2 regions of the Robertmurraya sp. GLU-23 genome follow, and region 1 is predicted to be linked to the other one. Evidence: a T-box and tRNA genes for the amino acid it is inferred to sense, from the RefSeq annotation. Region 1 holds a T-box; the other holds one or more tRNA genes.
What was found. A T-box is a leader RNA that pairs with one kind of tRNA and senses whether it is charged. The one in region 1 lies ahead of alaS (alanine--tRNA ligase), so its partner is inferred to be a tRNA-Ala.

Region 1 (22,035 bases):
TTTTACAAGTGGAGGTACCGAGAGTGATAATCTTGCCATTTTAGGAGTGGCGAAATCTTATCAAAAGAATGGTAACCATATTATTACTACCATGATCGAACATCATGCCGTTTTACACGCTTGTAAAAATCTTGAAAAAGAAGGTTTTGAAGTAACCTACTTACCAGTTGATGAACATGGGCTAATTTCAATCGAAGACTTTAAGAAAGAACTTCGAGATGAAACGATTCTCGTAACCATTATGTACGGAAATAACGAAGTGGGAGCGGTACAACCGGTTAAAGAAATTGCCATGTTATTAGAAGATCACCAAGCGAAATTTCATACAGATGCCGTTCAAGCCTATGGTTTAACTGATTTGGACGTAGCTGAACTTGGCGTAGACTTGTTATCCGTCTCAGCGCATAAAATTAATGGACCTAAAGGGATTGGATTCCTATATGTGAAGCAAAATACGGCATTAACGCCTCTTTCCTTTGGGGGAGAACAGGAACGAAAAAGACGTGCAGGAACAGAGAACGTAGCGTCAATCGCTGGTTTTGCTAAAGCAGTTGAAATAGCTTCGATTGAGAGAGCTGAAAAGGTTGAGCAATATCTCATGTTTAAAAAGTTGCTGCTTGAATCTCTTCAATCAAAGGATATTACATTCTCAGTAAACGGATTGCTTGAAAATTCCCTCCCACATGTACTAAACTTAAGCTTTCCAGGCACAGATGTCGAATCAATGCTTGTGAATCTGGATATGGAAGGTGTGGCTGTATCGAGTGGTTCTGCGTGTACTGCAGGTTCGATTGATCCTTCTCATGTTTTAGTGGCAATGTTTGGTCAAGAATCAGAGCGAGTGAGAAACTCCATCCGATTTAGCTTTGGCCTTTATAATACAAAAGAGCAGGTCGAACATTCAGCTGAAGTTACAGCGAAAATAGTAAGTAGGCTGACAAGATAGGACCTGCGAATGAGGTGAAGAAAGTGAAAAAAGACAACAAGGACATACGTGTTGTCGTAGGTATGTCTGGGGGAGTAGATTCATCTGTAGCTGCCTTGCTCTTAAAAGAACAAGGGTATGATGTGATTGGAATTTTTATGAAAAACTGGGATGATACCGATGAGTTCGGTGTTTGTACGGCTACCGAAGATTATGAGGATGTTATTCGAGTTTGCAATCAAATCGGTATACCTTATTATGCAGTGAATTTTGAAAAACAATATTGGGACAAAGTATTTACTTACTTCCTAGAAGAATATAAAGCAGGTAGAACACCAAATCCCGATGTGATGTGTAACAAGGAAATTAAGTTTAAAGCATTTTTAGAGCATGCTATGAAGCTAGGTGCGGACTATTTAGCAACTGGGCATTACGCAAGAGTTGAATACCGCGATGGGGAATACAAAATGCTTCGTGGATTAGATGAAAACAAGGATCAAACGTATTTTTTAAACCAACTTTCGCAAAACCAACTTGAAAAAGTGATGTTTCCAATAGGCGATATTGAAAAAGCGAAGGTAAGAGAGATTGCTCAGGATGCTAACTTAGCAACTGCGACCAAAAAGGACAGTACGGGAATCTGCTTTATTGGGGAGCGTAATTTCAAAGAATTTCTAAGCAATTACTTGCCAGCTCAACCCGGGAATATGGAAACACTTGAGGGAGAGATTGTTGGTAAGCATGATGGATTAATGTACTATACAATCGGTCAGAGACATGGCTTAGGAATCGGTGGTGCTGGCGACCCTTGGTTTGTCATCGGTAAAGACCTTGAGCGCAATGTATTGTTTGTAGGACAAGCATTTCATAATGATAAATTGTACTCTGATTCAATCATTGCTGTTGATGTTAGCTGGGTTACTGGCAAGGAAGTGATGCAGACTTTCGAGTGTACGGCTAAGTTCCGCTACCGTCAACCTGATAACAAAGTAACTGTTCATAAATTAGAAGATGGGACCGTAAAGGTGATATTTGCTGAGCCAATCCGGGCTATAACACCTGGTCAATCGGTTGTCTTTTATCAAGGTGATGAATGCCTTGGCGGAGGAACCATTGACAAAGTATTCCGTGACGAAAAGCAATTAACTTATGTAGGGTAAGGAGGAAACCTCGATTCATATGGTCGAGGTTTTCGTATGTATAAAAAGGACAAAACTAGATGAAAAGAAGTTATAATAATAAAAGAAAATAAATAATGGAGCGTGTACTTATGGATAAAAATGAAAAAGGGATTCAATTGATGAAGGAGGGAAAGTGGGAAGAAGCTGCTGGATTGTTTATGAAGGCAATTGAGGATAATCCGAATGATGCGGTATCGTATATAAATTTCGGAAACGTATTATCGGCAGTTGGAGAAAATGAGAAGGCACTCAAATTTTTTCAGAAGGCGATAGAAATCGATGAGAATGCGGCAACAGCATATTATAATGCTGGTAACCTATATTTCGAAAATGAGCAATTAGATGAAGCAAAAAATATGTTTGAACTGGCAATGAGAAAGGGACTTCATTCTAGTGATAATTATTTTATGCTTGGATTTACCCTTATTCAGCTAGATCAGCCCAAGCTTGCCTTACCTTATTTGCAAAGAAGTGTGGAGCTAAATGGAGATGATGCAGAAGCTCGTTTTCAATTTGGATTATGTCTAGCTAATCAAGAATTACTTGACGAGGCAATCAAGCAATTTATCGCATGTGTAGAATTAGATCCGGCACATGCTGATGCTTATTATAATCTTGGTGTTGCATATGGATTTAAGGAAGATGGAAAAAAAGCACTTGATATGTTTGATAAAGCATTGGAATTACAACCTGATCATCTGCTAGCAGGTTACGGGAAGAAATTAATCGAAAAAGAGTAATCACCATTCGTAGCGGATTTTTTGTAAGGAGGGGAGTTCTTTGGAGGGACAAGAAACGCTCGATTTGTTTAAGGATCAAGGAAGATTTATAAAAGGAAAGCATCTTGTCACAATCTTTCATAATGAACAAAATTTGTACACCGTTTTAAGAATTCGCGTGGAAGAAACGAATGAGAATTATGAAGACAAAGAAGCTGTTATTACCGGTTATTTTCCAAAAGTTCATGAACAGGAAACGTACATATTTTATGGAGAGTTAAAGGACCATCCGAAATTTGGTCAACAATTTCATGCAACGCATTTTCGAAAAGATATACCCCAAACGAAACAAGGGGTTGTGAGCTATTTATCAAGTGAGCTCTTTAAAGGAGTCGGAAAGAAAACCGCTGAAAAAATCGTTGAAATTTTAGGGGAAAATGCCATCTCTAAAATTATGCAACAACCTTCATTACTTGATGAAATTCCTAAGCTTCCTCCGGAAAAGGCAAAGGAAATTTATGATACCTTAATTGAGCATCAAGGATTAGAGCAAGCGATGGTTGCTTTAAATCAATATGGATTTGGTCCGCAAATTTCTATGCGGATTTATCAGGCGTATAAGGACCAGACGGTAGAAGTGGTTCAGTCAAATCCGTATAAGCTTGTTGAAGATATTCAAGGGATAGGGTTTACTAGAGCTGATGACCTTGGGTTTCAACTTGGAATTTCCGGTCATCATCCAGACCGTATCAAGGCGGCCTGCTTATATACGCTTGAGGTTGAGTGTATGCAAAATGGTCATGTATACATGGAAACAGCGTTATTACTCGATAAGGTAAAGGCGTTATTAGAAGAAAACAAACGTGATGAAATTGATTTTTCACCTATTGGAGCAGAAGTAGTTAAGCTTGAAGAAGAAGGGAAAATCATCGTTGAAGAAATGAGAGTGTATCTGCCTTCCTTATTTTTCTCTGAAAAAGGACTTGTTACAAGCATTAAAAAAATCATCTCTCAAACACAGTATGAAAATCAGTTTCCTGATTCAGAATTTTTACTCGCCCTTGGAAATCTAGAGGAGCGATTAGGAGTTCAGTATGCGCCGACTCAAAAGGATGCGATACAGACGGCTTTGATGTCACCGATGCTAATCTTAACAGGTGGACCAGGTACAGGGAAAACAACGGTTATTAAAGGGATTGTTGAGCTATATGCTGAATTGCATGGCTGCTCTTTAGATCCAAATGATTATAAAGGTGACGAGCCTTTTCCGTTTATATTAGCTGCACCAACTGGACGTGCAGCAAAACGAATGACGGAATCTACGGGGCTTCCTGCGGTTACCATTCACAGGCTTTTAGGATGGAATGGAGTAGAGGGGTTTAGTAGGGATGAGGACAATCCGTTAGAGGGAAAAATTTTAATTGTAGATGAAACATCTATGCTTGATATTTGGCTTGCTAATCAGCTGTTTAAAGCTCTGCCTGAATCCATACAAGTTATATTGGTTGGGGACGAGGATCAATTACCCTCTGTAGGTCCAGGGCAAGTGCTGAAGGATCTCCTAGGGTGCGGAGTTCTTCCCATCGTTAGGCTCACAGATATTTACCGCCAAGCGGAAGGTTCTTCTATTATTGAGCTTGCTCATGAAATTAAATCGGGACGTTTACCTGCCAATATAAGTATGCAACAAAAGGACCGCTCCTTTTTTAGATGTAACGCCAACCAAATTGCTGATGTAGTTGAGAAGGTCGTCCGAAATGCGAAGAATAAAGGTTATACAGCAAAAGATATTCAGGTCCTTGCACCGATGTATAAAGGACCCGCTGGAATTGATCGCTTGAACACGTTAATGCAGACCATTTTTAATCCCAACCCTGATGGGACAAGGAAAGAAATAAAGTACGGTGATGTGACTTATCGTGTCGGGGATAAAGTGTTACAGCTTGTGAATCAGCCGGAGAATAATGTGTTTAATGGCGATATAGGGGAAATTGTATCCATCTTTTATGCCAAAGAAAATACGGAAAAAGAGGATATGATCGTTGTATCCTTTGAGGGTGCGGAAGCAACATATACCAGACAAGACCTTCAGCAAATAACGCATTCCTATTGCTGCTCTGTTCACAAATCTCAAGGGAGTGAATTTCCTATTGTAATCCTCCCTGTAGTAAGAAGTTATTATCGAATGCTGCGAAGAAATCTCTTGTATACCGCTATTACGAGAAGTAAACAGTTTCTAATCCTTTGTGGAGAAGAAGAGGCATTAAAGGTGGGTATTTCGCGGGCGGATGAAAACGAAAGACTGACCACCCTACGGATGAAATTGCAAAAAGCAATTGGTGATGAAAAAGTGAGTGATGAAAAAGACAGCAATGAAAAAGTTGTATCACAAAATATGGAAGAGCACTTGTTATCCGTGGATCCAATGATTGGCATGGAAGGAGTTACTCCATTTAGTTTCATGGGAAGTTAAATTCAGTCTTAGGAGTGGCTCTTTGGATCAACGCCTCATTTGGACAGGGTCAAGGGTTTTATAAGGTTTACTGTCCGAATAAGATTATCATTCGGTTTTAGGTTAGCAACATTACATTTGGAAATCGTTTCTCGTTATGATTTTTTGCTTCGTCGTGAACAATAGTAATGTTCGAAAGAGGTGGTATCTTGCGGACATTTACATTGCTAAAGGGAGTTAGTGTGTACGAGAAAGAAAGCGGATCAAAGGTTGGTGAAGTCAATGACCTCATCATTTCTGCGACTAGTGACTCGGTTCAATCTTTGCTAGTAAAGCAAGGAATGCTTGTTAAAAGGACCGTACTGCTTGATATTCAAGACGTCACTTCCTTTGGCTCGGATGGAGTAATGATTGAAGACCGAACTTTGCTAAGACCAATTAAAAGGGGCAGTGATTCTTCCATTGCATTTTGTCGAGGTCTATCCGGGAACATGCTGTTATCTAGTGACGGTGAGCAGCTCGGGTTGATTGAGGATGTATATTTTAAGGAAGAATTGGGCACAATCGTAGGGTATCAATGTTCGGATGGCTTTTTTTCAGACATTCAAGAAGGAAAGCGTGTCATCAAAACAGATGAACCCCTCCAGTATGGAAAAGACGCCATCATCGTGAACGTAAAAAAATCTTAGAGCACATGCCTTAAGATATACCTATACGTGAGGTGTCTACGATGTTAAAATGCCCTAACTGTCAAAGCAAAGATATCGGGAAAATTGGAATTAACCAATACTATTGCTGGAACTGCTTCATTGAACTAACTTTAGCAAAAGGAATCATTAATACTCACCAAGTTGAGGAAGACGGTACATTAAGCTCATTAGACGATCTTTTTGGAGAAGATGAACGCCGATATAGCTCATAAATCTATTAAGAGGTGAGATGAATGAATCGAATGGTAACTTCTGCAATTGCAATCGGAGCAGGTGTTGTTGCATATAATTACGCTCGCAAAAACAAAATGGTATCAGGGCGTGGAATGAAAAAAATGCAGCGTAGAATTTCGAGAATGTTCTAATACAAGGAAAGGTCCCTAAAAAAGGGGCTTTTCTTTTTGTATATTTCTTACTGTTCCACTTTAAACTATAGACAAGGAGTGGATACAATGGACATTCGTTTAAAATGGTATTACCGCCTTGGTTTTTTGCTTTTGTTACTTATTGTTTTATTTGTTTTTCTGAAACTACAGCCAATCTGGTTGCCCATTTTTAAAATTACAATGATCGTCGTACTCCCATTTATCATTGCAGCATTTATCTCATATTTACTACATCCCGTCGTGGAAACACTTCATGAAAATTATTTACCAAGATGGTTAGCCGTTTTAATCATATATACTCTATTTTTTGGAAGTGTAAGTGTGGCGCTTTATAATGGTGTTCCTGCAGTTATACACCAGCTTCGAGATTTGACTGAAAACGCACCAAGCTTTGCCGATCAATACAGAGCGTGGATCCATGAGATTCAGGATAAAACCTCTACATGGCCTGAAGCCTTTCAAGAAAGGGTAGATACTAGCATTGTAGCCTTGGAAAAAATGCTTGATAACGCACTAACAAAGGCTTTGAATTTAGGGATGGGAATTATTAATTCAGCCCTGCTCTTTGCTATCATCCCTTTTATCGCTTTTTACATGTTAAAAGATTATGAAAAAATAAAGAAGGCTGTTTGGTACATTACACCGAAAAAATGGCGGAGTGGGGGAACTCTGTTTTTAAGAGATGTAGACAAATCACTAGGCAGTTATATTAGGGGGCAGCTTTTAGTTTGCGTGATGATTGGTACGATTTCAGCTTTGTCCTTTTGGTTCATCGACTTAAGGTATCCGCTATTACTCGGATTAATTGTAGGAGTTACAAATATTATCCCCTATTTTGGCCCTGTTATCGGTGCTGTGCCAGCTGTTATCATTGCTGCTACAATTAGTGTGAAAATGATTGTCTTCGTAGTGATTATCATCGCTCTACTTCAATTTTTAGAGGGGAATATTCTTTCTCCCTTTATTGTTGGAAAGAGCTTGCATATGCATCCATTAGTGATTATGTTCGCTCTTTTGGCAGGTGGAGAAATTGGTGGAATATTAGGATTGATCGTAGCTGTACCGATTATGGCTATTCTTAAGGTGAGCCTTCTTCATGCAAAGCAGCACTTTTCAAAGGATGTATCCGATAACCAATTGATGTGACAACGTTGACAAATATAAAAGCATATAAGTATAATTCGTACTATAAAGTTCAAATACACGAAAACATGTTGAAGGAACAAGTATGTGATAGACCGTCTATAGAGAGGAATTTCCTTGGCTGAAAGAAATTCTAGACGAAGGATGACAGAAAGCTATTCCGGAGTGCAGCTAATTCCTGCCGTTAACCTGCGTTAAAGGTCTTTGAGAGATGAGTGCTTAATTTTGCATTCATAATCAGGGTGGTACCGCGAGCAAGCTCCTCGTCCCTGTTTTGGGATGAAGGGCTTTTTTTGTTGAAAAAAATGTTGGAGGGAAAATAAATGAAGAAGCTTACAGGCTCAGAAATTCGTAAAATGTATTTAGACTTTTTTAAAGAAAAAGGACATGCAGTGGAACCAAGTGCTCCACTTGTTCCTCATGATGATCCATCTTTGCTATGGATTAACAGTGGGGTAGCGACGCTAAAAAAATATTTTGATGGACGAGTCATACCTGATAATCCAAGAATCACAAATGCTCAGAAATCTATTCGGACGAACGATATTGAAAACGTTGGAAAAACAGCAAGACATCATACGTTTTTTGAGATGCTTGGGAACTTCTCTATTGGAGAATACTTCAAAGTAGAAGCGATTCATTGGGCTTGGGAATTTTTGACAGATGAAAAATGGGTTGGGTTTGACAAGGAGAAGCTTTCCGTTACGATTCATCCAGAAGATGACGAAGCGTTTGACATTTGGAGAAAAGAAATTGGGGTGCCGGAAGAGAGAATTATTCGCTTAGAGGGGAACTTCTGGGATATCGGCGAAGGACCAAGTGGACCAAATACGGAAATTTTCTATGATCGTGGACCTGAATATAGCAATGATGATAGTGATCCGGAGTTGTATCCTGGAGGAGAGAATGACAGATATTTAGAGGTTTGGAACTTAGTTTTCTCGGAATTTAATCATAATCCGGATGGTACATATACTCCACTTCCAAAGAAAAATATTGATACAGGAATGGGACTTGAAAGAATGGCTTCAGTTGTTCAAAATGTTCCTACTAATTTTGATACTGATTTATTTATGCCAATTATTCGTGCAACAGAAGAGATTTCTGGGGCAAGGTATGGGAATGGAAAAGAGTCAGATGTGGCATTTAAAGTCATTGCTGACCATATTCGTACCGTTGCTTTTGCTATTGGTGACGGCGCACTACCTTCCAATGAGGGACGAGGGTATGTGTTAAGAAGATTGCTTCGTAGAGCGGTGCGTTATGCTAAGCAAATTAACATCAACCGTCCATTCATGTTTGAACTAGTTCCTGTTGTTGGGGAAATCATGGTTGATTTTTACCCAGAAGTAAAGAATAAAACCGACTTTATCCAAAAGGTGATAAAGAATGAAGAAGAAAGATTCCATGAGACTCTGAATGAGGGGCTTCAAATTCTCGCAGCTGTTATCAAAAAAGAGAAAGAAGCTGGAAGCGATACGATTCAGGGCGCAGACGTTTTCCGTCTTTATGACACATACGGCTTCCCTGTAGAATTAACAGAGGAGTATGGTGAAGAAGAGGGAATGAAGGTTGACCATGCAGGTTTTGAGAGTGAAATGGAGCTTCAGCGTGAGCGTGCACGTAAAGCAAGACAAGATGTAGACTCTATGCAGGTTCAAGGTGGAGAACTTGGTGAGATTAAAGTAGAAAGTAAGTTTGTTGGTTACGATCAGTTACAGGTTGAATCAAAGGTTCTTGCGATCGTACAAAATGGTGTGAAAATCGACAAGGCCAGTGAAGGAGAAGAAATCCAATTAATACTAGATGTTACTCCATTCTACGCTGAGAGTGGTGGGCAAATTGCCGACCTTGGTATACTTTTGAGCAATGGTGTAAAAGCAGCGGTAAAAGACGTGCAAAAGGCACCAAACGGACAAAACCTTCATCGTGTACGGATTGAATCTGGTGAATTGCAGGTAAATGACCAGGTAGTTGCGATTGTTGATGAGAACAATAGAGGGAAAATTATTAAGAACCATACGGCAACCCATTTATTACATCAAGCATTAAAAGATGTTCTTGGAACACATGTAAACCAAGCCGGTTCTCTAGTAGAACAAGATAGACTTCGTTTTGACTTTTCTCATTTTGGACAAGTAAAACCAGAAGAATTAGAAGAAATAGAAAAGATTGTAAACGAAAAAATTTGGCAATCTCTATCTGTTCAAACAGACTATAAGGCAATTGCTGAGGCAAAAGAGATGGGAGCTATGGCACTATTTGGTGAAAAATATGGTGATATCGTACGTGTGGTTCAAGTAGGAGATTATAGTTTAGAACTATGTGGTGGTTGCCATGTTTCAAATACTTCGGTCATTGGTCTCTTTAAAATTGTATCTGAAAGTGGAATTGGAGCAGGAACTCGTCGTATAGAAGCAGTGACGGGGGAAGGTGCATTTAAGCAAATGCATAGTCAAATCCAGATTTTAAAAGATGCGGCAGGAAAGTTAAAAACGAATCTAAAAGATGTACCATCTAGAATTGATGCAATGTTAAGTGAACAAAAACAGCTTCAAAAAGAAAATGAGTCTTTAGCAGCTAAGCTGGGGAATATTGAAGCAGGGAATTTGGTTAATAATGTAAAAGAAGTGAATGGTGTTCAAGTTCTGGCTGTTCGAATTCAAGGTGCTGATATGAACGGACTACGTAACATGGTGGATGATTTGAAGCAAAAGCTTGGCTCTGCCGTAATCGTACTTGGAAGTGTAAACGATGAAAAGGTAAACTTAATTGCCGGTGTAACAAAAGACTTAATTGAAAAAGGCTATCATGCCGGGAAAATTATTAAAGAAGTTGCTACTATTTGCGGAGGCAGCGGTGGTGGACGTCCAGATATGGCCCAAGCAGGAGGAAAAGATGCTGGAAAGCTGGATTCCGCACTAAGTTTTGTAGAGGAATGGGTCAAATCCGTTTGATATTCAAGAAAAGTAGTGTAAAATGAAGTAGATTAGACTACTAAATATTTCTTCCATTGGATAGATTTGATGATAGATACATCTACCTGAGACACTTTTTAGCCAGCGATTACTAGATAAAGCGAGGTGCAATAGAATGAGTACATTTGATAAAACAATGAGGTTTAGTTTTCCAGAAGAGCCAATTGAACATGACGTGAAGGAAGTCCTTTTTCAAGTACATGAAGCTCTTCAAGAAAAAGGATATCATCCGATTAATCAAATTGTAGGTTACCTGCTTTCTGGAGATCCTGCTTATATTCCTCGTCATCGTGATGCTCGTAACATTATTCGAAAGCTTGAACGAGATGAAATTATTGAGGAGCTTGTCAAAAGCTATTTAAAAACACAACGAGAGGGCTCTTAACGTATGCGAATTCTCGGTCTTGACGTCGGTAGTAAAACGGTCGGCGTTGCGCTTAGTGATGAATTTGGCTGGACAGCGCAAGGATTAGAAACGATAAAAATTAATGAAGATGAAAGAATGTTTGGTTTTGATCAGATTGGTCAAATAATAGAAAAGTATGAAGTAGGAAAAATAGTAGTAGGGCTGCCTAAAAACATGAACGGAACCATTGGACCTAGAGGCGAAGCGAGTCAATTTTACGCAAGTGAGCTAGAAAAGAGATTTTCCTTGCCTGTATTCCTATGGGACGAGCGTCTAACTACGGTTGCTGCGGAACGTGTGTTACTAGAAGCGGATGTTAGTAGGAAAAAACGTAAAAAAGTAATCGACAAAATGGCAGCAGGTATGATCTTACAAGGCTTTTTAGATAGTCAAAAATAACTTGAGGTGATTTTCAATGCAACATGGAGAAAACAATATTACAGTAATTGATGAGGATGGTAACGAGCAACTTTGTGAGGTGCTTTTTACCTTTGATTCTGATGAGTTTGGTAAGTCTTATGTTCTGTATTATCCTATTGGTGCAGATGAAAACGACGATGAAGAAATTGAAATTCATGCGTCTGCTTTCGTTCCAACCGAAGATAATAATGATGGTGAGTTAATGCCTATCGAGACAGATGAAGAATGGGACCTAATCGAAGAAATGTTAAATACATTTTTAGAAGAGCAAGATGAAGAATAGAAAGTTAAAGGCGGATGGCATAGGCTATCCGCCTTTTTTTGCAAATTTCTACTTCTATTGTCGAAAAATATAGTATAATGATTCGAGAATAGTTATAAGGGAATAGTATGTATGAGCCCTGTGAATTGGAGGGGGAACTTTGTCAACGGAAGAGAAGAAAAAGAAAGAGAATACAGGTAACAAACCTAATAAAAAAGCAATAATCCGAGAAAAGATGATTGAGAGGGAAGGCGAAGCAAAAGTCGTAAGGAAAATTGTCTTTACTATTTCAATCGTATTGTTCCTGCTGGTAGCAATTACGGCTGGCGGCGGATATTTTTATATTAAATCAGCACTAAAACCTGTAGATCCAGAGAATAAAAAGGAAATGACAGTAGAAATTCCAATCGGTTCATCAGTTACTGGTATTGCAAACATATTAGAGGAACATGGAATTATTAAAGATGCACGTGTATTCAAATACTTTGTCAAGTTTAAGAACGAGTCAGGGTTTATGGCTGGTAACTATGAACTATCACCATCAATGACTTTGCCAAGTATCATTGAAAGCTTAAAAACAGGTAAAGTGGACCAAGAAGTGGTGTTTCAAATTACCATCCCTGAAGGAAAACAGCTAAAAGAAATTGCAAAAATCATAGCAGAAAAAACAAATCATACAGAAGAAGATGTATTTACAAAATTAAATGACCGAGAATTCATACAAGCACTTATGAATAAATACCCTGATGTATTAACAGAGGAAATTCTTGCAGAAAATGTCAAATTTCCATTAGAAGGCTATTTGTTCCCTGCAACATATCCTTTCTATAAAGAAGACACAAAAATCGAAGAAATTATTATGGCCATGTTAGATCAAACGGAAAAGGTAATTAGTCAGTATGAAGGGGATATGGCTGTAAGGCAATATACTGCTCACCAACTATTAACATTTGCCTCATTAGTAGAAGAGGAAGCAACTGAGAAACTTGAGCGTGATCAAATTGCCAGTGTCTTTTATAATCGCATAGATACGGGGATGCCTTTACAGACAGATCCTACCGTTTTATATGCTCATGGAGAACATAAGGACAAGGTATTGTATAAGGATTTGGAAATTGATGATCCATACAATACTTACAAATATCAAGGCTTAACACCAGGCCCAATAGCCAATGCAGGTACTGTATCAATTGAAGCTGTTTTACATCCTGCTGAGACTGACTTCCTATACTTTTTAGCAACGGCCTCTGGTGATGTATTATTCTCGAAAACACTTGAAGAGCATAATGCAAAAAAAGCCGAGCATATCAATTGATCTGCTTCAAGGAGAAATGTTCGCATTTCTCCTTTTATTATGATAGAATAGTTCAAGTGTTTTTAAATAGCGTCAACCACAGAAGTTCATATTTAGCTGTGCTGAATCCCTGTGAATTGCTGTGAACGCTATTTTTTCATGTCTAAACAAAAGAGGTGACGCAGCTTGGAAACGGAGAAGCTGCATTCTTATATAGAAGAGCTCATTCTGAATAGATCAGAACTACTCGAAGAAATGGAGCAATATGCGAAAGCTCATCATGTTCCCATTATGGAGTTGTCAGGAATCGAAACGATTCTTCAAATACTTAGAATTGCTCAACCCAAAAAGATTCTAGAGGTTGGTACAGCTATTGGATATTCTGCCCTTCGAATGGCCACTGTTCTTCCTGAAACGAACATCGTCACTATTGAGCGGGACAGTGAGCGTTATACGGTTGCGGAGGAATTTATTAAACGTGCAAATAAAGAACACCAAATTTCGATCATTAAGGGTGATGCGCTAGAAGTAGAGTCACTTATTGAACAATATGGTTCTTTTGATGCCATTTTTATTGATGCAGCCAAAGGGCAATACAAGAAGTTCTTTGAGATATATTCAAAGTATTTAGGTGACAAAGGAATAATCATAACTGATAACGTCTTGTTTAAAGGACTAGTCTGTGAGGATACAATTGAGAGTAAAAGACTAAGAAGCATGGTTACAAAAATAAAAGATTTTAATCAATGGCTAATGGAACATGCAGAATACGATTCGGTCATTATTCCCGTTGGCGATGGAGTAGCAATTAGTAAAAAGAGGTGAAGAGAAAATGAAAAAACCAGAACTATTAGTCACACCAAAAACAATTGGAGATATAGAAGCATTATGTAAAGTTGGAGCGGACGCTTTGGTGATCGGAGAGGAACGCTTTGGTCTTCGTTTAGCTGGAGAATTTTCAAGAGAAGATGTAAAGAAAGCGGTAGAAATTGCCCATTCTTTTCAAAAAAAAGTGTATGTAGCAATGAATGCGATCTTCCACAATGAAAGCATAGACGCTTTATATGACTATGTAAGGTTTGTAAAAGAAGCAAGCGTGGATGCAATTATCTTCGGTGATCCAGCAGTTTTAATGGTAGCGAAAGAGGCTGCACCTGACATGCCGCTTCATTGGAATACAGAAACAACTGCAACGAACTGGTATACATGTAACTATTGGGGTAGAAAAGGGGCTAAGCGTGCGGTCCTAGCTAGAGAAATCAATATGGATGCGATTGTCGAAATGAAAGAACATGCTGACGTGGAGATTGAGGTACAGATTCACGGGATGACAGCCATGTTCCAATCCAAACGTTCACTACTAGGGAACTATTATGAGTATCAAGGTAAAGCACTAGAGGTTGAAAATCGCGTTCAAAATGCGAACATGTTCCTTCACGACAAGGAAAGAGAAAACAAATATCCGATTTTTGAGGATGCGAACGGAACACATATTATGAGTCCTAATGATATGTGTATGATTGATGAGCTAACAGAGCTAATTGAAGCAGAAGTGGATTCTCTGAAAATTGATGGTGTTTTACAAACATCGGAATACATTCTAAAAGTAACAGAACTATATCGAAAAGCAATTGATCTGTCTGTCGAAGATCCTGAGAAGTACGAAGAAGTAAAGGACGATTTATTACAGGAAGTTGAAAAGATTCAGCCAAAGAATCGTCCATTAGATACTGGATTTTTCTTCAAGGAGACCGTTTATTAATAAAACCATGTGTTAAGGAGGGAAAAAAGATGTCTATCGTATTAAACGATAAAATTTCACAGATTGTGAATGGAAAGCGAGTAATTGTAAAAAAACCAGAATTACTTGCACCTGCTGGAAATCTAGAGAAATTAAAAATTGCTGTCCAATACGGGGCAGATGCAGTATTTATCGGTGGACAAGAATACGGACTTCGCTCAAACGCAGGGAACTTTACTTTTGATGAAATGAAAGAGGGAGTAGAGTTTGCTAAGAAATATGGTGCGAAGATTTATGTAACAACAAATATTTTTGCTCATAATGAAAATATTGATGGATTAGAAGAATATGTTCTTGGATTAAAAGGAGCTGGGATTGCAGGTATTATTGTTGCTGATCCTCTTATTATAGAAACATGCCGCCGATTAGCGCCTGAAATTGAAGTGCATTTAAGTACTCAGCAGTCTTTATCCAATTGGAAAGCGGTCCAATTCTGGAAGGAAGAAGGATTAGAACGTGTGGTACTAGCACGTGAAACGAGTGCGGAAGAAATTAGAGAAATGAAAGAAAAAGTCGATATCGAAATTGAAACATTCATCCATGGTGCAATGTGTATCGCATACTCTGGACGCTGTACATTAAGTAATCATATGACAGCTCGTGACTCAAACCGTGGTGGATGCTGTCAGTCTTGCCGATGGGATTATGACCTGTATGAGCTTGATCAACAAGAAGAAGTAGCTCAATTTAGCGAAGGGGATGCACCGTTTGCGATGAGCCCTAAGGATCTTAAGTTAATTGAGTCTATTCCTCAAATGATAGAGCTCGGTATTGATAGTTTGAAAATCGAAGGTCGTATGAAGTCTATTCACTATGTGGCAACCGTTGTTAGTGTGTACCGTAAAGTGATTGATGCTTATTGTGCGGACCCTGAGAACTTTGTTATTCAAAAAGAATGGTTAGTAGAACTTGATAAATGTGCAAACCGCGATACAGCTCCTGCTTTCTTTGAAGGCGTTCCTGGGTATAAAGAGCAGATGTTTGGAAATCATAGCAAAAAGACAACTTTTGACTTTGCTGGATTGGTGTTAGACTATGATGCGGAAAATCAAATGGTAACACTTCAGCAGCGAAACTACTTTAAGCCTGGTCAAGAAGTAGAGTTTTTTGGACCTGAAATTGAGAACTTTACAACTGTTGTTGAAAAAATTTGGGATGAGGATGGCAATGAGCTGGATGCAGCAAGACATCCAATGCAAATCGTAAAGTTCAAATTAGACAAGCCGGTTTACCCAAACAACATGATGCGGAAGGAGATTTAAACTAGCATGAAGCGCAAACCCGTTGTTATTGGTGTAGCCGGTGGCTCCGGCTCCGGGAAAACGAGCGTAACAAAATCTATATACGAGTCGTTTAAAGGGCATTCAATATTAATGCTTGAGCAAGATTTTTATTATAAAGACCAATCGCATTTACCTTTTGAGGAGCGTCTAAAGACGAATTATGACCACCCGCTAGCATTTGACAATGATTTGCTAATTGAGCATATTGAAAGACTTCTCCGCTATGAAGCGATTGATAAGCCTGTGTATGACTATAGTGTTCATACCCGTTCGAGTGATGTCATTCATGTTGAGCCTAAGGATGTAATTATTCTTGAAGGGATTCTCATATTAGAAGACGAAAGACTTCGTAACTTAATGGATATTAAGTTATACGTAGATACAGATGCAGACCTTCGTATTATTAGACGATTGGTAAGAGACATTAAAGAACGCGAGCGCTCAATGGATTCAGTCATTGACCAGTATGTAAATGTAGTAAGGCCAATGCATAATCAATTTATTGAACCAACGAAACGTTATGCTGATATTATTATTCCTGAAGGTGGGCATAATTTTGTCGCAATTGATTTGATGGTCACAAAAATTCAAACAATTCTTGAACAAAAATCATTTTTATGAAACAATAAAAAGCAGTAATGCAAATGTTTCCCAAAATAAGTCCAGGTGGACGTTTCATGCGCGCCCTTTTCATAAGGACGCGCTCCTATGCATTTACCGTAAGAAATAACTACATAAGATGAATACACAATCTATTTGGGGGTTGTGAAACTAGAAGGAGTGAAGGGTTTTGGCAACAGAAAAGGTTTTCCCGATGACTTTAGCTGGTAAAGAAAAATTAGAGCAAGAATTAGAACATTTAAAATCAGTAAAACGTAAAGAAGTTGTAGAGCGTATTAAAATTGCTCGTAGCTTCGGAGACTTATCTGAGAACTCGGAGTATGACTCAGCAAAAGAAGAACAAGCATTTGTTGAAGGTCGTATTACAACGCTTGAAAATATGATAAGAAATGCAAAGATTATTAAAGAGGATGAGCTGGCTACCGATGCGGTTGCTTTAGGCCGCTCTGTTACGTTTATTGAGCTCCCTGGAGGCGACGAGGAAACGTATTCAATCGTTGGAAGTGCAGAAGCAGATCCATTTGAAGGCAAAATCTCAAACGATTCTCCAATTGCCAAAAGCTTGATGGGTAAGAAGGTTGGAGACGAAGTAACGGTTCAAACGCCTGGTGGAGAAATGAATGTTCGTATTACAAATATTAAGTAAATTGGTTTGAAATAAGAAAACCTCGTCAACACTTTTGACGAGGTGTTTTTTATTATGTGGAGAAAACGGGCAGTGGTATGGTTAATTATTTGTATAACAGCAATTAGTCTCTTAATAGGAAGGCTTGTTCAAGTGCAGCTCGTTTCAACAGAAAACTTTACAACACATAACATTAATCTTCTTGAGGCAAGTGTCGTTCAACGCTCACAGCAAATGGTGATTGATAATGGGAGAGGTGGGTTTCTTGATCGCGATGGAGAGTCACTTGTTCACCGTAAGATTCCGGTTCTCATCCTTTTTCCTTTCTTAAAGAATATGGAGTGGGATAGTGAACAGATTGCAGACATAATAAATGTTCCTGTGGAATCAATTGAATACAGAGTGAAACAAGCGGAAGATCCTTTCGCTTATGGTGATCCAAACCCATTGAAACTAACAGAAGAACAAATGGAGCAAATTAATGCTCTGAAAATACCAGGTGTGTTTGCTGTAGAAAGAAAGTACGCCTTAACTGAATACCCAGCTGAGCAACTTATCGGTATTACGGGACAAAATACAGCTGAATTACAAAAACGATATCCTGATAAAGACTTATTAGAACAGACCGTGATTGGGTTAACTGGATTAGAAAAAAGCTTCGATGAATTTTTGCTTCCTGATGGAAATTCCAAGCTTATTTATCATGTTGATGCAAAGGGTGGACCATTGTTTGGAATTGATGTGAAATATGTGGAGCCAGCCAATCCTTTCTATCCAGTCAATATTAAAACAACGATAGATAAAGATATTCAGGAAATGGCTGAAAATCTAGTTGATCAATATCAAATCAGTAAAGGGGGACTTGTCCTTCTAGACTTAGAGACGAACTCTGTCCTTGCTATGGTATCTAGACCCTTCATTAACAAGGAAAAGCCGTTTGAGGATGGTTCAAATGGTCTTAAGAATATGATGATTTCTGAGCAAATTGTGGGGTCTGTTTTTAAAACCGTAGTGGCTGGAGCCGCCATTGATTATGAACTTGACCTTCCCACTCGAATGTACGATTGTAGTAAAAAAATAAATGGTCAACCGGACTTAGTGTATGATCATGGTATGTTAAACTTTACGGATAGCTTTGCAAGAAGTTGTAACAATACTTTTGGTACGATTGCAAAGGAATTAAAAGAAATTGACCCTAATATACTCGAGGAATACGCGAATAAATTATCTCTCGTAGGTTCTGTTGGCTGGAATGGTGATATCTATCATTTCTCTAATTTTAGGCAACTTCAAGAAGAACAAAAAGGTCGTGTGTTTTTATCAGAGGATGCTAAAAATGATAAGAACTTTGTTGCTTTGACAGGAATCGGCCAGCATGAAGTACGTGCAACACCACTTGCCGTTGCCAATATGATGGGGACCATTGCGAAAGGTGGAGTAAGGGAGAGTGTCAGAGTCGTTTCAGAAGTGGAGTACAAAAACGGGAACTCACTACTTCCTTTCGAAAAGCAAGCTCTACCTGGAGAATCCATTTCTCCTTATACCGCAATGAAGCTTCAAAAATTATTGCGTGAAGTGGTTGTAAATGAAAATGGAACGGGGAGATGGTTTCAAGAATTGCCATATGCTGTTGCTGGGAAATCAGGAACAGCCGAAACGGGAATTTTTAAAGATGAGAAACAATTGCATAATAAATGGTTTGCTGGTTATTTCCCATATGATAATCCTAAATACGCTTTAGTAACAGTAAATTTAGGGGTGTATGGAGATGAAGGAGGAGTAAACGGATTATTTGCCGATATGGTAAAAAACTTATATAACTTTGATCAAAATGAGCCTCTGTCGAAACGTTAATGTATTTGTAACGTGATTGTCCTTTTCGATTTCCTGGTTAAATGGTAGAATGTATAGCGAGTTCGCTCTTAAAAGGATGTTCAAAAGAGGTCTAGGAGGTTCGTATGATGCAAGATGATTTTCAACAATCAAGGTTTAATCAAAGGTCGAAGCGTCGTAAAACAAATCTGATTTTAAATGGTCTCATTGGAATAGTATTGGTTTTAATTATTGTTGTTTCAGGGGTTATTTTTTTGGGAAACGATGATAAAGCTGCGACAGAAACAGAGCAGGAACAAAATGTAGAAGCCTCAAATGAAGCGAATGAAGGAGAAGAGTCTTCAAAGGAAGAGACAGAAGGCTCTGACTCTGAAACGAATGAGGAAGACTCAACTTCTGACTCTTCGTCCTTAAATGAAGAGTCAAGCGAGGAAGCTAGCTCTAATGATAGCGAAGAAGTAATTGTGACAGAAGGTGGGGCGGATTCTAATGTAGTTAAAACCATTGTGAACCCAAATTGGGAGCCAATCGGAACGAGCCAAACAGGTGAACACACAAACGTGTATAGTGGTGTGGATTGGGATGAGATGGTTTCAGCTATTGAATATGCCACTGGGTTGACAGAGGCTAATATGACTATCAAGTTTCTTGGAAATGATGGTCATAATAAATCAAAAGGAACCGTCTTTTCAAAGGACAGAACCCAAATCTATCGCGTTTCCATTGAGTGGATAGATGGGAAAGGTTGGAAGCCTACATTAGTGGAAGAATTAGCGTCGATAGAATAAAACAATAGAGAGAGGTCTTTATAAGTGAAAATCGCAATTATTGGTGCAATGGAAGAAGAAGTAGCATTACTACGAGAGAAAATCAGCAACCAGGAACAACAAACAATTGCTGGATGTGAGTTTACCACAGGTAATATGGATGGTGCTGAGGTAATCCTATTGCGCTCAGGGATAGGGAAAGTCAACGCAGCAATGTCCACAACGATTCTATTAGATAGATTCAAACCTGATTATGTTATTAATACAGGATCAGCAGGAGGCTTTCATCCTGATTTAAATGTAGGCGATGTTGTTATCTCCTCTGAGGTTCGCCATCATGATGTAGACGTTACAGCATTTGGATATGAGTATGGTCAAGTACCACAGCTTCCTGCAGCGTTTGAGGCCAATTCCGGGCTTGTTGAGATCGCAGAATCAGCTGCACAGGAAATTGGTAGTGTGCAAGTTGTGAAAGGATTAATCGCAACGGGCGATTCTTTTATGAATGATCCAAAGCGTGTGGATGCAATCCGTGATAAATTTCTTAATTTACAGGCGGTTGAAATGGAAGCAGCGGCTATTGCCCAAGTTTCCTATCAATTTGGGATTCCGTTTGTGATCATTCGTTCATTGTCTGATATCGCTGGAAAAGAATCAGATGTCTCTTTTGAACAATATTTAGAAAAAGCAGCACTTCATTCAGCTTCTTTGGTAATGAAAATTGTTGAAAAGCTTAAGGGCTGATTGAACAACTTAGAAAAATTGCTATTAATTACATCCTCACTAACACAGCGTTCTATGATAAAGTAGTTTCATAGAACAAGAGAAGGTTGCAGGTGAGTGTAGTGAAAGATAGCAGTACTGGAAAAATGCTTGAAGAGAAAATGATTGACTTTAAAAGGTTTGCGGTTGTTTTACTTGCCGTAGGAAGCTTCTTTTATCTAGGTGTTATCATTCCATCAGGTGAAAAAGTGCTAACCGATCTATATATTATGATGTGCTCATCTATGCTGTTTTTAGCAGGTTCTATTTACTTTTTTACTTTATCGAAGCAAATAAAAACAAAGCTTGATGACATAAATGAATAGAAAGATAGCTCTCAGCCTGCCTGAGGGCTATTTTTTTTAGAAATCATAAAAATGGGGTTTACATAATTGGTAATAGTGGATATAATTACCACTGTAAGCAATAATTTCTAAAAAGGAGGTCGAGTGAAATGATTAAATTATCTGTAGCAATTGAAAAGAAGACAACTAAATGTTTCACGCATTCGACCATTAGGAATGAATTGCTTAAGTAATTGATAACTTATGCCATTTCAAGCCGCATGGAGAATGTACTCTTGCGGCTTTTTATATGCCTAAAAGTCGCAGGGGGATACTTGCGGCTTTTTCGTGTGCAAAAATAAGGAGGTGATAGATATGACCCTGAATATATTATTCTTAACAGTAACGATTAAAAAACGTAATGTGTCAGCTGCTGAATTTGAACGAGCAGAAAAGGCAAAAAAGCAATATGAAGCTACTCGCGATCGCATGCTTTCGATTCAACGATTATTTTAAGGTGAGGTTAATAACAAACTAAAAAATTTTAGAAAGGTGGGAATAAAGATGATTTATTTCATGCAAGATCGTAAGGCAGTTTTATGGGTGGAGAAAGATACCACCTAACGAATTTATGGTGAGGAGGGGAAATAGATGTTCCTCCGTGTACTTTTGCTATCTCTAGAGATGTATCGCTTAAGAAAACTAAAGAAGAGTTCTTCCCCCGGAGAAATCTCTTAGATCTAAGTGACTTATCGCATTATGAAGGCTTCAGAAGTAACAAAATGTTCACATCCGTTTTCCGTTTTACCCTGAATTATATGGTACATTCGAAGTAACAAAAGGGAGAGAAGGGGTGGTAACATGTTCGCAATTGTTATGGGTTTAATTATATGCGGATCTGTAGGTTGTATCATTGCTGCCGAAGTTTCCGTAGAATAGAAGCTTGAAACACCGACCTCGCCGTCGGTGTTTTTTTATTGTTATTCCTTATTTAAATATAATTAAGTGGGACAGACAAATACGACCACCTCGCTTCATAGGTATTAACATGGGGGAAAGTCCTGAAAGTGGGGTGGATTAAATGTCAGGTATATTGACTGCACTTAGCTATTTAGTAAAGGAAATTGTATTTTTAGTTTCCTATGTTAAAAATAATGCGTTTCCACAACCATTATCATCCGCG
Region 2 (8,175 bases), on a different contig from region 1:
ATGAAAAAGCAAAAGAGACGATTCACTCGTCTCCTTCTCCCATATTATACAGTTTCTAGTCTTGAAGATTTTAATTTCTCTAATTCCTTTTCTACATCTTCATGTGAGTATGTTCCAAGAACACTCTCAATTCTTCCCGAATTCGCTTTTGTGAAATATTGATTTGCTTGTGACTTTGCTTCAAGTTTAAGTATCTCTTCCTCAACTCTTATGAACCCCTTTACTGCACGGTCCGGATTAATCGAAGAAAGAACTTGTGAGATATCGTTTGATACCTTTGCCGCTGTCATTCTAGAAACGAGCAGCAGTTTACGATCCTGTAGTTCGTCATACTTTTCTTTAAGTTTATCGAGTTCATCGTACAATAAATTCGTTTGATTTTTAATTGTGTGGTACTGTCCTTCATACACCCTTAGTTTTTTCTCTTGTTGAAGCTTGTCCTCTATTGCTAGTCTAGCAATCTGATCTTCTCCTCTTTCGACTGCTAACTCAGCTTGCCTAGCTCTTTTTTGAACTCTGTCAATCGTTGATTCAATGACTGCTTCAAACTTCTTTTCAATATACAACTGCTGAGCCAGAGCCTTTTGTGCCTTTCCTATCTCGCCCTCAAGCTCTCTTAAATATTGTTTAAGCATACTAATCGGATCCTCTAATTTATCCAAAGCGTCATTAAAATCTGCTGTTGCTATATCTTTTATTCGTTTGAAAATCCCCATTTTTACTTTTCCTCCCTACGTACTTTATTTTCCCACTCATCAAGGAAATCTCTATTTATATAGGACGGTACAACTAAATCTTCTCCCGTCATTAATTCTTGAACATTTGTGTCTTTCTTTACTGCACCCTTATAAAGTAAGTAACCTAATAAAATAAGAAGTGGAATAGCTAGAATACTAGGTAATAGAGCAAGTATTCCTAGTGCAAGTAAGATTCCACCAGTAAGTTTCATTCCATTGCTCTTTCCTCTAACCCAAAGCATCCAACCAGCTATTACTAGGCCAGCCTTTGCCAATACACCTAATAAGAATGGTAATAAGAAGAAGGAGTGGTTCACCATCATACCTCTTTCATGAAAACCATGAACGCCTCCACCTTTCATTCCATGAAACCCCTGAGCTTGAACGGTCATGGTTGGTATACTAAACATGCTAACAATGGCAATCGCTAGAACGACGATCGGTGCTACGATTATCGTCCACTTTACCGCCTTGTTCAAATGAATTCACCTCCCTTCAAGTAAAACTGGATGCCCTGTTTATTTAAAATCTTGTATTTAACGTCCATTTCTAATCCCTCCGAAGATTTGATTAACTTGTCGCTTGCTGATCTGTTAAAGTCATCGTGACCGTTTTTTCTTGTCCCTTGCTATATACCTTTAACGTTATTTCATCACCCACAGATAGATCATTGTATAAGTACTTACGTAAATCATTTGAATTGGTTACCTTCACGTCATCGATACTAACAATTACATCACCTACTACTAAACCTGCTTTCGCAGCAGCTGAGCTTGAATCGATTTGCATCACCATTGCACCTTCTGTTACTGTTTCTGGTACTTCCTGCAGATACATTTGGGGAAGTTCCTCTAGACCCGCTAAGCTCACTCCCATATAAGGACGTGTAATTTGGCCAGATTCAATAAGTTGGTTTACGATTGGTACTACATCATTACTTGGAATCGCGAATCCTAATCCCTCAACTCCATCCTCTGAGATCTTAAGTGAGTTAATTCCAATTACCTGACCACTTGCATTGAGTAAAGCTCCACCACTATTTCCGGGATTAATAGCTGCATCAGTCTGGATTACATTCAACTCCCATTCTCCGGCAGAAGTCGTCACAGTAATTGTCCGATCCGTTGCACTTACAATCCCTTGAGTTACCGTACGTGAAAATTCAAGACCTAGTGGATTTCCTATAGCAAGTACGTCCTCTCCAGCACGTAATGTTGAAGAATCTCCGAATTCAAGTGTCCCTTCAACGTCTTTGGAATCAATTTTTAATACAGCTAAATCCGTTAGAGCATCTGCACCAATTAGTTGTGCACTGGCTTTCTCTCCGTTATAAAGTGAAACCTCAATTTCACTTGCCCCTTCGATCACATGATTATTTGTTACAATATAAGCCTCATTACCTGTTACTTTAAAAATGACACCTGACCCTGATCCTGACTCAACAGCTGATGTGTCAGTAGAATAGCGACTAGTTTGTTCCTGTAAATTAACAATCCCAACAATAGCTTTAGAGGATGCCTCAACCATATCTGCAACTGCAATATCATCAGAATTTTTAGTTGTAGTTGTAGCAGTTGTCACTACAGCTGCTGCCTCATTATTTTCATTTGAGCTAGACACAGCGGTATTTTGCTCTCCAGTAACTCCACTAATCTTCTCTGAAAGGTTTTGAATTGTGTCTATATTAGGAATAGCCACGATGGTAAGCATCGAACCCACGACCCCAGCAGTCACCATTGATAGAAAGCTTTGCACCTTCTTTCCTTTCTTTTTCTTCTTAACAGGTTCAGTATGATATTCTTGCGAAGTTTCTAATTGTGATGGAAATTGATTAAAATCACTCATCCTAAGCTCCTCCTTTATGTCTTACTTCATATTTACATCATAGACCCCATTTATGAACAAATAATTAACAAACCTTTAATAGAGTTAGAAATAATAGGGAAAGATTATGTTTATTCAGCAAAAAAAATAAACCGCTAATGCGGCTTATTTTTTGCTAGAATCATTCTGAGGGAAAACGAATCGTAAATATGGTTCCTTTTCCTTTATCACTCGTTACTTCGATCTTTCCACTATGAAGCTGTACGAGCTGTTTGACAATCGACAAGCCTAACCCAAACTCACCAAAAGGGTTTGATGTACGTGAGATCTCAGCTTTATAAAAACGATGCCATATTTTTTCAATTTCCATTGGATCAATTCCAAGTCCTGTATCTTCAATTTCAATGATGGTTTCCCTTATTCCATTCTTCCCTCGCAAATAGATACTTCCATTTGAAGTAAACTGAATGCTATTTTTGGTTATATTAATGAGAATTTGCACAAGACGGTCATAATCCGCATAAATAGAAGTACCTTCCTCTACCTTTATGTGAATAGAATTCCCTTTTTCCTCTGCTTGAAGTGATAATTGCTCTTGAATAATTTCAAATAACTCATCCAACGGAATCTCTTCTTTAGTAAGCTTAATCTGATTTGAGCGAATTTTATCATAATCTAGATTTTCATTTACAAGGCGAATTAGGCGTTTTGTCTCTTTGCTAACCAGTTGAATTCCTTTCTCTTTTTCCTCTTCTGCAATCATATTATTTTTTAATCCTTCAATTACTCCGCTAATTGTTGTAAGCGGGGTTCGAAGTTCATGCGATACATCTGACATGAAATTACGACGGCGGTTTTCCAAGCTTTCAATTTCTTCCTTCGAGGCATTTAATCGCATCACCATTGAATTAAAGTCCTCGGCAAGTTCCCCTATTTCGTCAAAAGTTGAAGAAGGTAGCTTTACTGTGTAATTCCCAGCAGCAACGGATGATGTTGCCGCTTGAATTCGTTTAATTCGATGAACATGTATTCTTGACAAAATCAAGCTTAGTAAAACAGCAACCACTAAAGCGATGAGAACTGTATAAAATAAATATTGATTAATTTGACTGATCATTTCTCTTGAACCGCTAATTGGGGCAGTAAGTAAGATTCCTCCTGCTAATTGTCCATTTACTATATAAGGAATAGCAACAAGTGTTACTTCTTGATCCGAGCGTTTCGTCCTATTTTTAACAATTAGAGTCTCTCCGCTCGAAATTTGTTCAAGTACTTCATCCACTAACCTTAAATCTCCCCCATGCTTATCGGCAGGAAATATAACTGATCCTTTCTCATCAAAGATAGAAAAGCTAATATTCCGTCCACCTAATACGGCCATATACTCATTTACAATTCGGTCGGAGGAAAGATTCCCCTCTGTAATGTCACGCAAAATATTTTCACCGTATGATTCAAGTTCATCTACCTTATTTTTATACACCAGCCCCTCTACGTAATGAGAGAACACTAAACTTAATATTAAAAAAGCAACCACTAGCACACTTATGTGACTTATAAGTTGCTGGTACAAATACTTAATTTTCATTTACTTGCACCACTTCATCGAACTTATAGCCTACACCCCAAACAGTATGGAAGAATGGCTGGGAATCGGTTCCTATCTTCTTTCTTAATCGTTTAATATGAACATCTACTGTTCGCTCATCACCATAAAATTGATAGCCCCATACTCGTTCAAGAAGCTGTTCCCTTGTAAAGACCTGCTTTGGATGCTGCGCGAAGTAGTAAAGAAGTTCAAATTCCTTCGGTGTTAAATTTAACACTGGCTGATCATCTAAAAATACTTCTCTTGTATCCTTACTGATTTTAAAATGTTTAGTTTGTAGCAACCCTTTATCGACTTTAACTTGATCATTATTTTGCATACGTCGACTAATCGCCTTAATCCTTGCCATTAAAGCTAGTGGACTGAATGGTTTTGTTACATAATCATCCGCTCCCATTTCAAGTCCTAGCACTTGGTCTGACTCTGTATCCTTTGCTGTTAACATAATGATAGGAACCGTATATCCTTCTTCTCTAATTTTCCGGCATATCATAACACCATCCATACTCGGAAGCATCCAGTCAATAATAACCAAGTCCCATTCACTTGATTTAAACGTGTTAAGGCCTTCTAAACCATCGTGGATATATGTTCCTTTAATTCCTTCTTTAGAAAAAAACATATCAATCATGGAGCATACACTCTCATTATCTTCTATCACTAATACGTTCATTTATTTCATCTCCCCCTACATCTCTCGAACTTAATTTAAATGTATTTATAACTGTTTTTCAACTAAAAATGAGATTCTTCCTATTTTATTAATAGCTAAGTAATAGTTTGGTCATATTTTATTCATAACATGATAAGGGAAAAAGGGTAAGAAATTAATAATTTTTTTATTTTCACCCCCATAAAGAAGAACTTCGCATCGAAAAGTTTAGTAGACCAGGAAATAGGGTATGGTAAATAACGTACATAAACGAGAGGAGTATATAACTATGCGATTAATAAAAGCTGATATCGATGAATTGTTAGAATCCACTCGCGACCTTACTGAAGATGAAGGATTTTCATTCATCACAACAATTGAAATCGATCATTTACTTGAAAATACACAAGATTGGTAAAAGGATAGGTGCTATGCACCTGTCCTTTCTTTATGATAACAACATCTTAAAAAATCAAAAAACACTAGGGCTGCTTCATTTATTGAAACAACTCTAGTGTTGGAAACAAGGTTATATGTATTTATGGAGCGGGTGATGAGAATCGAACTCACGACATCAGCTTGGAAGGCTGAGGTTTTACCATTAAACTACACCCGCATATTATATTGTCCAGATGCGCCTCCTTGGTCCTCGAGTTCACTTCGGGCCCCTTTGAAGTCTTATGACTTCCACAGGTTCCCCTCCAGCGCTTGTCGGACCAAAACAGTCGGCTCCGCTTTTCGTACTGGGCTAGCTGGATTCGAACCAACGCATGACGGAGTCAAAGTCCGTTGCCTTACCGCTTGGCTATAGCCCAATGAAGAAATTGCATATAATGGGGCGACTGATGGGAATCGAACCCACGAATGTCGGAACCACAATCCGATGCGTTAACCACTTCGCCACAACCGCCATGTGATTTGACAGGGGTAGTAGGAATTGAACCCACACCAAAGGTTTTGGAGACCTTCGTTCTACCTTTAAACTATACCCCTTCAAAAAAAAGATGGCTCAGGACGGAATCGAACCGCCGACACAAGGATTTTCAGTCCTTTGCTCTACCGACTGAGCTACTGAGCCATAATTAATATAATTACTCTAGATACAATCTTATTTCGTCCTTCGTCCCGATTTTCAATCGGTACGCTGGATGCTTTTCTTGGAAGCTTACTCATCGTGCTCTACCGACTGAGCTACTGAGCCATAATTAATATAATTACTCTAGATACAATCTTATTTCGTCCTTCGTCCCGATTTTCAATCGGTACGCTGGATGCTTTTCTTGAAAGCTTACTCATCGTGCTCTACCGACTGAGCTACTGAGCCATAATTAATATAATTACTCTAGATACAATCTTATTTCGTCCTTCGTCCCGATTTTCAATCGGTACGCTGGATGCTTTTCTTGGAAGCTTACTCATCGTGCTCTACCGACTGAGCTACTGAGCCATAATACATTCAATTATGTATAGATGGCGGTCCCGACCGGGATCGAACCGGCGATCTCCTGCGTGACAGGCAGGCATGTTAACCGCTACACCACGGGACCAAAGTTTTTTTTCAAATGTTTAATTGAAAATAATATTATTTTAAGATGGAGGAGGTAGAGGGATTCGAACCCCCGCGCGGTTTGACCCGCCTGTCGGTTTTCAAGACCGATCCCTTCAGCCAGACTTGGGTATACCTCCAAAGAAATAAACTATTATGGTAGCGGCGGAGGGGATCGAACCCCCGACCTCACGGGTATGAACCGTACGCTCTAGCCAGCTGAGCTACACCGCCAAAGTAATTCATTGAATTTTTAATTCACATGTTCCTGAATTAATGAAGATTATTTTCATTACACTACGTTACGTGAAAAAATCTAAGTGGAGCCTAGCGGGATCGAACCGCTGACCTCCTGCGTGCAAGGCAGGCGCTCTCCCAGCTGAGCTAAGGCCCCAAACAAATATTAATAGAAATGGCGCGCCCGAAAGGAGTCGAACCCATAACCTTCTGATCCGTAGTCAGACGCTCTATCCAATTGAGCTACGGGCGCATATTTTTGTAATGACACTTATATTAGTGTGTTAAGGATAGCTATTTTGCTAGCGCAAAAAGCTTTGGATATTTTACTTCGTAAGAAATGAAACCTATTTTGCTTTGCAAAAAGCTTTGGTGCCGAGGACCGGAATCGAACCGGTACGGTAGTCACCTACCGCAGGATTTTAAGTCCTGTGCGTCTGCCAGTTCCGCCACCCCGGCAAAAGTAAGTTCTGGAGCGGAAGACGGGATTCGAACCCGCGACCCCAACCTTGGCAAGGTTGTATTCTACCACTGAACTACTTCCGCAAATGGAAAGTTATTAAGTTACAAAAGAAGCATTGGTGCGGGTGAAGGGAGTCGAACCCCCACGCCTTGCGGCGCTAGATCCTAAGTCTAGTGCGTCTGCCAATTCCGCCACACCCGCATAATGGAAAGTTATTTTGCTAAAGCAAAAAACTTTGGTGAGCCATGAAGGACTCGAACCTTCGACCCTCTGATTAAAAGTCAGATGCTCTACCGACTGAGCTAATGGCTCGGTATAAAGTGGTGCCGGTGAGAGGACTTGAACCCCCAACCTACTGATTACAAGTCAGTTGCTCTACCAATTGAGCTACGCCGGCTTATTAAAATTCTTATTTTATCTAACGTGAATTTATTAAGAAAGACTTTTTTTCACTTACGTGAAAAAAGTCCTGATGGAGGATGACGGGATCGAACCGCCGACCCCCTGCTTGTAAGGCAGGTGCTCTCCCAGCTGAGCTAATCCTCCGATATGGAATGTTTTTTTCACTTCGTGAAAAAATTGGTTATTTTTACTTTGTAAAAAACTTGGTGACCCCTACGGGATTCGAACCCGTGTTACCGCCGTGAAAGGGCGGTGTCTTAACCGCTTGACCAAGGGGCCATGATAAACCTAGCGACGTCCTACTCTCACAGAGGGAAACCCTCAACTACCATCGGCGCTGAAAAGCTTAACTTCCGTGTTCGGTATGGGAACGGGTGTGACCTTTTCGCTATCGCCACTAGATTATATGATTGAAGAAAAATCATTCCTTCAAAACTAGATAATGAATGAAGAAGAAGAAATACACGGGTATCACTTTGCATAAACGAGCTCCGGCGGCTAGTCCCTCGGGGTCATAAGCCAAATCTCTCCAGAAGGCAGGCCTTCTTGCGTGATTCGTCTTATGCCTGTCGGGCCTAACCAAGCCGCCTACGCATCTTAGATTAAGTCCTCGATCGATTAGTATCAGTCAGCTCCACACGTCGCCGCGCTTCCACCTCTGACCTATCAACCTGATCATCTTTCAGGGATCTTACTAGCTTACGC

Region 2: it has a tRNA-Ala gene. The T-box ahead of alaS (alanine--tRNA ligase) is inferred to sense a tRNA for this amino acid. The anticodon was not compared.

The regions. Positions count from the first base shown of each region.
Region 1 covers NZ_JBRKCV010000001.1:208,796-230,830, forward strand. Annotated here, with positions in the region: gene ACVBAX_RS01000 (cysteine desulfurase family protein) at 1-946, shown strand, start outside; gene mnmA (tRNA 2-thiouridine(34) synthase MnmA) at 970-2,085, shown strand; gene ACVBAX_RS01010 (tetratricopeptide repeat protein) at 2,196-2,846, shown strand; gene recD2 (SF1B family DNA helicase RecD2) at 2,887-5,298, shown strand; gene ACVBAX_RS01020 (PRC-barrel domain-containing protein) at 5,487-5,966, shown strand; gene ACVBAX_RS01025 (hypothetical protein) at 6,008-6,199, shown strand; gene ACVBAX_RS01030 (YrzQ family protein) at 6,221-6,352, shown strand; gene ACVBAX_RS01035 (AI-2E family transporter) at 6,440-7,519, shown strand; T-box leader at 7,579-7,790, shown strand; gene alaS (alanine--tRNA ligase) at 7,840-10,473, shown strand; gene ACVBAX_RS01045 (IreB family regulatory phosphoprotein) at 10,610-10,879, shown strand; gene ruvX (Holliday junction resolvase RuvX) at 10,883-11,299, shown strand; gene ACVBAX_RS01055 (DUF1292 domain-containing protein) at 11,316-11,603, shown strand; gene mltG (endolytic transglycosylase MltG) at 11,818-12,897, shown strand; gene ACVBAX_RS01065 (O-methyltransferase) at 13,063-13,701, shown strand; gene ACVBAX_RS01070 (peptidase U32 family protein) at 13,709-14,638, shown strand; gene ACVBAX_RS01075 (peptidase U32 family protein) at 14,668-15,939, shown strand; gene udk (uridine kinase) at 15,946-16,581, shown strand; gene greA (transcription elongation factor GreA) at 16,751-17,227, shown strand; gene ACVBAX_RS01090 (peptidoglycan D,D-transpeptidase FtsI family protein) at 17,282-19,060, shown strand; gene ACVBAX_RS01095 (DUF1510 family protein) at 19,165-19,827, shown strand; gene mtnN (5'-methylthioadenosine/S-adenosylhomocysteine nucleosidase) at 19,852-20,550, shown strand; gene ACVBAX_RS01105 (YrhC family protein) at 20,643-20,894, shown strand; gene ACVBAX_RS01110 (YrzI family small protein) at 21,228-21,368, shown strand; gene sigK (RNA polymerase sporulation sigma factor SigK) at 21,934-22,035, shown strand, end outside.
Region 2 covers NZ_JBRKCV010000029.1:23-8,197, reverse strand. Annotated here, with positions in the region: gene ACVBAX_RS24765 (PspA/IM30 family protein) at 45-716, opposite strand; gene ACVBAX_RS24760 (hypothetical protein) at 719-1,216, opposite strand; gene ACVBAX_RS24755 (S1C family serine protease) at 1,308-2,582, opposite strand; gene ACVBAX_RS24750 (sensor histidine kinase) at 2,743-4,149, opposite strand; gene ACVBAX_RS24745 (winged helix-turn-helix domain-containing protein) at 4,139-4,843, opposite strand; gene ACVBAX_RS24740 (hypothetical protein) at 5,112-5,240, shown strand; tRNA gene ACVBAX_RS24735 (tRNA-Gly) at 5,365-5,438, opposite strand; tRNA gene ACVBAX_RS24730 (tRNA-Gln) at 5,566-5,637, opposite strand; tRNA gene ACVBAX_RS24725 (tRNA-His) at 5,657-5,732, opposite strand; tRNA gene ACVBAX_RS24720 (tRNA-Trp) at 5,745-5,815, opposite strand; tRNA gene ACVBAX_RS24715 (tRNA-Phe) at 5,828-5,900, opposite strand; tRNA gene ACVBAX_RS24710 (tRNA-Asp) at 6,294-6,369, opposite strand; tRNA gene ACVBAX_RS24705 (tRNA-Ser) at 6,416-6,508, opposite strand; tRNA gene ACVBAX_RS24700 (tRNA-Met) at 6,526-6,602, opposite strand; tRNA gene ACVBAX_RS24695 (tRNA-Ala) at 6,690-6,762, opposite strand; tRNA gene ACVBAX_RS24690 (tRNA-Arg) at 6,782-6,858, opposite strand; tRNA gene ACVBAX_RS24685 (tRNA-Leu) at 6,976-7,064, opposite strand; tRNA gene ACVBAX_RS24680 (tRNA-Gly) at 7,077-7,151, opposite strand; tRNA gene ACVBAX_RS24675 (tRNA-Leu) at 7,185-7,269, opposite strand; tRNA gene ACVBAX_RS24670 (tRNA-Lys) at 7,305-7,380, opposite strand; tRNA gene ACVBAX_RS24665 (tRNA-Thr) at 7,390-7,465, opposite strand; tRNA gene ACVBAX_RS24660 (tRNA-Val) at 7,542-7,614, opposite strand; tRNA gene ACVBAX_RS24655 (tRNA-Glu) at 7,675-7,749, opposite strand; rRNA gene rrf (5S ribosomal RNA) at 7,757-7,872, opposite strand; partial or broken rRNA gene ACVBAX_RS24645 (23S ribosomal RNA) at 8,069-8,175, opposite strand, start outside.